2 regions of the Clostridium sp. LIBA-8553 genome follow, and region 1 is predicted to be linked to the other one. Evidence: a T-box and tRNA genes for the amino acid it is inferred to sense, from the RefSeq annotation. Region 1 holds a T-box; the other holds one or more tRNA genes.
The links. A T-box is a leader RNA that pairs with one kind of tRNA and senses whether it is charged. The one in region 1 lies ahead of trpS (tryptophan--tRNA ligase), so its partner is inferred to be a tRNA-Trp.
Positions count from the first base shown of each region.

Region 2: it encodes a tRNA-Trp, which carries the amino acid that the T-box ahead of trpS (tryptophan--tRNA ligase) is inferred to sense. The anticodon was not compared.

Region 1 is NZ_CM173489.1:936,061-940,496, reverse strand. It holds gene AC2JAQ_RS03995 (hypothetical protein) at 388-915, shown strand; gene trpS (tryptophan--tRNA ligase) at 1,049-2,074, opposite strand; T-box leader at 2,278-2,523, opposite strand; gene fliB (flagellin lysine-N-methylase) at 2,909-4,159, opposite strand; gene AC2JAQ_RS03980 (hypothetical protein) at 4,248-4,436, opposite strand, start outside.
Region 2 is NZ_CM173489.1:2,938,014-2,942,449, reverse strand. It holds gene rimI (ribosomal protein S18-alanine N-acetyltransferase) at 1-376, opposite strand, end outside; gene tsaB (tRNA (adenosine(37)-N6)-threonylcarbamoyltransferase complex dimerization subunit type 1 TsaB) at 376-1,080, opposite strand; gene tsaE (tRNA (adenosine(37)-N6)-threonylcarbamoyltransferase complex ATPase subunit type 1 TsaE) at 1,074-1,538, opposite strand; gene AC2JAQ_RS13135 (CBS domain-containing protein) at 1,838-2,458, shown strand; tRNA gene AC2JAQ_RS13130 (tRNA-Trp) at 2,672-2,747, shown strand; tRNA gene AC2JAQ_RS13125 (tRNA-Trp) at 2,776-2,851, shown strand; gene AC2JAQ_RS13120 (alpha/beta-type small acid-soluble spore protein) at 3,084-3,266, shown strand; gene AC2JAQ_RS13115 (metallophosphoesterase family protein) at 3,553-4,436, shown strand, end outside.

The DNA.
Region 1 (4,436 bases):
CTATCAAAATATCTAAAAATTTCTACTCCTAAATATTAATTTAAACTATTTAAATTTTAATGAAAGGACTCTTACTATGGATATATTAGTATTTTGCTTTATGGTTCTCTGTTATTCTTTATTTTTACTATGCATATAATATTAAATTTAATTCAACTGTTTATTTAAGAACTCATGCTTGTGAAAGCATAGTTTCTCCAAATAAAAATAAAGTTATTATTCTTTAAATTTAATTATAACTTTGATTTTACTATTTTTAGTTTTACTTATACACATATTATAAAATTTTATAATATGTATAAATAAATCCAATAAGCTAAATTATTCTAGCGTAAACAAAAAAATGCTATACTTTAAGAAAATGATTCTGAAAGCAGGTGAAAATTTATGTTTACAATCGATAATTTCACTTTTGACTCCTTAAGAAAATTAAACGAATTAAAACCTTATAATTGTTTAGATATAAGATCCTATAAGAAGAATAGAAAGGTTGTTATTGAAAAACTTGAAAACACCTTTAATGTTTATGAAGATGGATATGAAAAAAGAGAATTTCTAGATCTTTCAAGAGAAGAATTAAAAAAGCTTTTAAGAAGCATAGAAAAAATTGAGTTTCCTAGAAGTAATAAACTTAGAGTATATGTTTTAGAAACAAAAGATGATAGTACTTGTAGAGCAAACTATAGAGATGAAACAATTATAGAAGAGGAAAAAGAAAAACTTTCTATATTTATAGAAGCTTCTTATAGTTCATATGAAGCAATAAAAGGTTTAATTGAGGAAAGTAATGATTTAATAGAAGAAGTGACCTTTGCTCATAATGTATCCATAAAAGCAAAAGTTTCAGAAGAAACATACTTCCTTTTAAAAAGTTTTATAAAAGATAGACAAGATATAAATATATTTGCGTGTTAGAATTTCATTAAATCTAATACTTAACTCTTTTAAGTACACGTCTTATTCCTCTCTTTATCTCTATTGCTCCAAATAGAAGTAATGATAAACTATAAAAAAATAGACCTAAAGAGGTCTATTAATGTACTAATTTCTATAATAAATTATTGAAGTAATTTATTCCTATAGCTTCTCTAACTTCATAAAGAGTATTACTTGCTTTTTCTCTTGCATTTTCACTACCACTTTTTAAGATTTCATATACATAATCAATATTTTTCTCATATTCTTTTCTTCTTTCTCTTATAGGCTCTAATTCTGCTTGTAGTACTTCATTTAAGTATTTTTTTACTTTAACATCACCTAAACCACCTCTTCTATAGTGCTCCTTCATTTCTTCCACCTTTGTTTTGTCTTGTGCAAAAGCATCTAAATAAGTAAACACAGTGTTGTTTTCAACTTTTCCTGGATCCTCAACTCTAATATGATTAGGATCTGTGTACATTGACATAACTTTTTTCTTTATAACTTCTGGCTCATCAGATAAATATATTGCGTTATTTAAAGATTTACTCATCTTAGCATTTCCATCTATACCAGGTAGTCTTCCTAAACCTGCCTTTGGTAAGATAACTCTTGGTTCAACTAATACCTCTTTTTCATATATTGAATTAAAACTTCTCACTATTTCTCTTGTCTGCTCAATCATAGGTAATTGATCTTCACCAGCAGGAACTACAGTAGCTTTAAATGCTGTTATATCAGCAGCTTGACTTACAGGATAAATTAAAAACCCTGATGGTATGCTCATGTTAAAGTTTTTCTCTTTTATTTCATTCTTAACTGTTGGATTTCTTTCTAACCTTGCAACTGTTACTAAATTTAAATAATGCATAGTTAATTCATTTAACTCTGGAATTTGAGATTGAACGAATATAGTGGATTTACTTGGATCTATTCCAACGGCTAAATAATCTAAAGCAACCTCAGTTAAGCTTTTTCTTATTTTTTCTGGATTTCTAGCATTATCTGTTAACGCTTGTTGGTCTGCAATCATTATATAACTTTCATATTCTCCACTATTTTGTAATTGTACTCTATTAATCAAAGAACCAACATAATGTCCTATGTGTAATTTTCCTGTTGGTCTATCTCCTGTTAAAATTATTTCTTTTTTCATAAATTTCTCCTCCTAATCTTTTAAATTGCTTCTATAATTTAAATATATTTAATTCTACTTATTCTCTGTTCTAAAATTCGTATTAATTTTTAGATAAATCCATAAAGCCACCTTAATAAGTAACTAGATATAAAGTCTTATCTAAAAATCAACATTTACTTAAAATATAGCCTCTATTAAAATAAAAAAACTCCGTCCTAAATAAATAGGACGGAGATAACTTCCGCGTTGCCACCTAACTTGCATATAAAAATATGCCTCTCAACTTCAAGTACTATTATACTCTATCCGCTGTAAGGTGCGGCACACCACTCCGATACTCTCAAAATAAGATTTCTCTTTGTTCCTCAAAGGTCCATTCATTAAATCTCTTCTTGCTAGGATTCCACCACCCCTAACTCTCTTTATTGAAGCTAAATTTAATTACTACTCCTTATCAAAGGATTTATTATAATATATCACTTTTTTATTTATGTGTAAAAACAGTTCATTATATATTTTATATAAAAACATAGAAATTATTATAAAATATATTATAAAAAGCTACCATTTTCTAAAAAATTATAAGTAAAATTTAGATTAAAGACCTATTTTTTTAATTCTTCATTATATTGAATTTTTATTTTAGGTTTTGTTGCCATTTTTACCTCCACAAAATAATAGATATTTTAAATTAAAGCTCTACCTCAGGTAAATGTGGCTTCTTAACTATTTATTCAGAGCTAGCTTAATTCCACTAAGTATTGCTATTATTACGTAGATAATACAATCCTTATACTCTATATAAAAAAATCAACACCAGTTTAAAACAGAACCTAAATCAAATATGAAATGCTATTTTGGCAATAATGTTTTTACAAACTCTAAGTTATTAAAATCATGTTCTTTTATGTAATTTAATAAGTCAACTAAGTAAGTCTTATGATGTTCCACAACCTTTGAGAAACATTGTATAAATCTAACCACTTCCTCTTTTGAAAGTGCTTTATTATCATCATTTCCTTCTCTATTTGCATTATATAAATACATTCCAACTAAATAAAATCTCATAAAGGTATATCTTATAAGTAGCATTATATAACTATCAAATATAGATTCTATCTCACAAAATGGGAATAGATTGCTATAAATAAAATTAACAATATAATTTTCAAATATATAGCTATTTTCATCTAAAAACTCTTTCTCATAATCTTCAAAAGCTTTTATATACATTTGAGCATTTTTAGCTAAATAGTTTTCCTCATTAAGATTAAGTCCTTCCCTAACTTCTCTTGAATATTCCTTAAATCTTTCGCTATCAACATCTTTTTCTACACGCAGCATAGTAAGTAGCTTCTTAAAGAAATCAACTTGAATAATATAATTCATAGGATTTTCTTTATATGGGTCTTGGACATTATTTATGTCATATTCCTTTATGAAATTTAATACATTATCATAATTATATTCATATTCATCTTCTAAACTATTTATAAATTCGCCCAATATGTAAAGTCTCTTATCTAATGAAAACTTTCTATTTTTTATTATCTTTATACTTACTTCTCTAATTTCTTTAATAAACTCTACAGGAAGCCACTCTCCTTCACCAAGTTCAGTATTAACCTCACTTGATATTATATGTTTTCCTAAAGTTTCATCACCTTCTGAAAAATCAATACCTTCTTTTTTAAGTAAAAGAATTCTAGCTGCCTCAGGACAAGCTACAGCAAGTGACATTTCATAAATTCCATCAATTTTATTAGTTACCCTAGGAAAAGATGTACAAACATTTGAAAGATATTCTTCACCAAGATTGGCATGGATAACACAATAATTCTCACAATTTAAGAAAGGACATCTCTTAGTTTCTCCTAACTTAACTTTTGCAAAATCAATTTCATCACATTGATGGTTCTTATTTTTAATAAGATTACTTTCAAGCATATTTTTCATTTCATCATCTTGAATTCCTTTATATTGCTCAAAAGTAAACTTATCAATATCAACATCCCATCCTATACAACAGCTATCTTCACATTCTCCCCCAATACATTTAAACTCTTTAAGATATATTGGATATCTCATTTTAACACTCTTCATCATATACTTCCTTCTCAATAAAATACTTTAATTCACCTAATTATTTTACCATAGGATTCTATATATCTTAAAAATTAATTATCTTTCTCTAGAAAAACTCTCTGATTTCTTTAATCATTCTGTCTTTGTTTTCATTTAATTGAGGTATTCTATTAACATTTGCACCTGATGGATGTGGAAACCCCTTAAGAATTTGTCTTTCACTTATAAAACCTTCTTCTTTAAGCTTACATAAAACTTCTTCTACAGCTTTTCCTAAAGGTATTAGTAATATATT
Region 2 (4,436 bases), 1.6 Mb from region 1:
CTTCAGTAAACTCATGTTTTTTATAAAGGTTTTGAGCTGGAAGGTTTGATTCTCTTACTTCTAAAGTAAGAGAAGTAATATTATTTTCCTTACATAAAGCAATCAGACTATTCATTAGTAGATTTCCAATTCCTTGTTTTCTATAGTCAGGATGAACAGCTATGTTTGTTATATCACCCTCGTCAAAGACAATCCACATTCCAACAAATCCAATAACCGTGTTACCATCTAAAGCAACAAGATATTTTGCTAGCTTGTTTGAAAGTTCTTTTTCTATAGATTCTATATTCCAAGCTTCAGGAAGACTAAGTTTACTTACTTCAAAAATACCTTCTACATGAGAAGCGTTCATAGGTTCTATTTTATATGAACTCATTATTTTAATCTCATTCTTTCTTCATATTCTCTTTCAGCTTGAGACTTTCTTAAATAAACTGGAGCGTATGTATTTAAATCATGAGAAATTCCATTTTCTAATAATTTTAATCCTAACTCACCAACTGATGCCGCTCTTGGGTAAGCTGAATGATTTGGTGCGAAAGAGCAGTTAGGAAGAGCTTCTTTTAAGAAATTTTTATGTTTAGTTATTCCATCTCCAACAAAGATAACATCTTCATTTCTTTCTTTGATTTTTTCAACTAAATCGTTTAAAGAGATACATTCTTTTTCACTAAGAGAAGTAAGTTTATCTTCTTCTTTTCTATAAAGAGAAGAGTATACATTTCCTCTAAGTGCATCTATAATTGGACATATTATTCCTTTAAAGCCTGATATGTTATAAGCTAAGGCATCAAGTGAGGAAATACAAACAGAAGGCTTTTTACTTCCAAAGCTTAACCCTTTAACAGTTGCCATTCCTATTCTAAGACCAGTAAATGAACCAGGTCCTTCGCTAATAGCAAACCCATCTAAATCTTTGATTTTTAAGTTGTTATATTTAAGTAAATCATCTATTAAATCCATTAATAAAACGGAGTGTTGTTTTTTATCATTTAAGTTTATTTCTCCTAGAACTCCCTTTTCATTTACTAAGGCACATGTAGCAGTGCTAGAAGAAGAGTCAATGGCTAATACTAACATTCTTTTATCTCCTTTATGTAATTATATCTATTTCCATAACCGTCAATAGTTATTTTTCTAAAGTTCTCACCCATATCAGGTAATTTTTCAATTTTAATATGTATATATTCTTCTGGTATAAGTTCTTCTATATAGTTAGCCCATTCGATTAAGCTTACACCATCACCAAAGATATATTCATCAAAACCTATTGCTTCAATTTCATCAGGATCATTAACTCTATAAACATCAAAATGGTAAAGAGTTAGTCTTCCGCTGTGATATTCATTAACTATATTAAAAGTTGGACTAGTTATGTGTTCGTCAATTCCTAATCCTTCTGCAATTCCTTTGCTCATATGAGTTTTGCCAGTTCCTAAGTCTCCAGTTAAACAAAGAATATCCCCTTTATTTACAAGAGAACCGAGTTGTCTTCCAATATGCATAGTTTTATCTACACTATCTACTATAAATTCCATAAAGAACTCCTTTCAAATTAACACTCTGTAATCATTCTATCCAAATTTAAAGAAAAAGAAAAGAGATGCTAGATTTAATAAGATATTTTAAGTTTTATTATGTACTCTAAATAAGCTAAATTTTCTATGAGATTTAATAAAACATACATCCATAAAATTATTATAATATTAACCTTTAAAGGGCAAAAGACTCTTTAATTAATACTTTAGTAAATTTAATGTAATTAGATAACTAAGGAATAGGATAATAGTATAATATTATTATAAAGTATGTGAATTTAGGAATTGGGGGGATTTGTATGTTAGTAAAAGCTGTTATGACAAATAAGGACAATCTTGATTTAGTTAATTCTAAAACTAGACTTAAAGATGCATTGAAAATTATGGATGATAATAATTTTTTATCAATTCCTGTAGTAGATGGCAATAAATTTAGGGGAGCAGTTTCTAAAAGCTGCATATATGAGCATTACTTTAAAAGTAATTTAGGCAAAGAAGAGTTGTTAAATAATGTTAGTGTAGGAGAAATTTTTAAAACAGAAATTCCTATAATAAGTAAGGAAGAGCATATAGAAAAGGCAGTAGCTATGTTAGAAAAAATGAGAATTTCTTTTGTTGCTGTTGTAGATGAATTTGATAATTTTAAGGGAATATTAACTCATAAGGCAGTTTTTAAAGAATTTAACAATGCTTTTGGACTTAATAAGGGAGAAAGAATAGTTATAAGAACATATGATGTTCCAGGACAATTATCAAAAATGACTAAAATAATATCTCAAGAAGAGGGAGATATATTAAGTGTAGTTATCGTAGATACAAAAAGTTTAACTGAGGTTAAAGAAGTTATAGTTAGAATTAAGAATGGAGACATTGAAAATATTAAGAAGAAATTAAAAGATTCAGGATTTAAATTAGCATAATAAAATAGTTGAAAATAGAGAGTAAAGTATATTTTAGAAGAGTTTTAGTAGGTGGTTGTTTATAAGATTTAAAATAGAATATACTTTACTTTTATTAGCAAATAGAAGGCTATTTTATTAATGTATTAAAATGTATTTTTTATTAAAAATAAAAAATTACATAAAAAACTCTTGCGTTAAGTTTAATTTTAATATATAATAAATTCTGTGTTCAGGGGTATGGCTCAATTGGTAGAGTAGTGGTCTCCAAAACCATTGGTTGTGGGTTCGAGTCCTACTGCCCCTGCCAATTAACACAATTTATAACATAATATTATAGGGGTATGGCTCAATTGGTAGAGTAGTGGTCTCCAAAACCATTGGTTGTGGGTTCAAGTCCTACTGCCCCTGCCAGAAAATCAGTAAATTAATTTACTGATTTTTTTTTTGCTTAAAATTAATTTTAATAAAGTTCAGTATAACGATGTTTCTATTATGATTAAATTTATTTTTATAAGAATTTTATGGAAAAAAATCCTTAGATTTCATAGGTTTATAATCTGTATTCTGGTTAATATAATAGTGTAAGCAAGAGATAAACAAATTTCAAGCTTACAAATTACCAAAGCCAAAGGAGGAATTAGAAATGTCAACATCATTAGTTCCAGAAGCAAAAAATGGATTAAGTAAATTCAAGACTGAGGTAGCTAGAGAATTAGGTGTACCATTCTCAGATTATAATGGAGACCTAAGTTCAAGACAATGTGGTTCCGTAGGCGGCGAAATGGTAAAAAGAATGGTAGAAGCTTATGAAAGTCAGTTAAAATAATGACCCTTTCGCTAGTACTAAACTAAACAAAAGATTCATTGGAAAGTAGGAGGTAATAGATATGGGCATTGCAGAAACAACCGCAGAAACGACCATTGAAGAAAACCTACATAGTGATTCTGAAGATATAGCAGGAGGAAGTGTTATGGAAGGTAAACCACCAAAACATGAAGCTTAAACTTCTACCGCAAAAAAGCTATCTAGAGGATGCAACATCCTCTAGATAGTCTTTTTTTTTGGTATTCTCTATGATAAAATTAGAATAAATTGGAATAAGTGAGGTGTCATGCTGTTGAAAAAGGTAAAAATATTACATTGTAGTGATATTCATTTTGATACTCCTTTTAAGGAATTACCAAAAGAAATAGGTGTAATGAGAAGAGCAGAATTAAGAGAAAATTTTAGTAAAATAATAAATAAAGGAATTGATGAAAAAGTTGATTTAATTCTTTTAGCTGGAGACCTTTTTGACAATGATACTTTAGAAAAGAGTACTCTTATTTTTATAAAAGATCAGATGGATAAACTTAATAGACATAATATAAAAGTATTTATTGCGGCGGGAAACCACGATCCTTATAATAAAAAATCTTTTTATAATATGATTAATTGGGGAAACAATGTTTATATATTTAATAATCAAATGGAAAGAGTAGAAATATCAGAATTAGATACAGTAATATATGGAGCATCATTTAATGATAAATATATTAGAGAATCACAACTTAAAAATTTTAAAGTTCAGGAAGAGGACAAGAATTTAATAAAAATTATGCTTCTACATGGGGAGTTAGGAAATAATGAAAGTGGAGAATATAATCCTTTATTATTTAAAGAAATAGAAGCTAGTAATATGGATTATATAGCCTTAGGTCACATTCATAAGTTTTCAGGAATAAAGAAAATTGGTAAAACTTATTATGCATATCCAGGTTGTCCAGAGGGAAGAGGGTTTGATGAAGTTGGAGACAGAGGAATAATATTAGGGAATGTAACTTTAGGAGCAGTAGATTTAAATTTTGTAAAAATGAATAAAAGAGAATATTTTGTAAGAGAAGTTGATGTATCTGGATGTGAGACTAAGGAAGAAATAATTGAAAGAATATTAAGTGCTTTTTCAAAGGAATCAAGAATAAAAAATTTATTCAAAGTCATATTAAAAGGAAATAT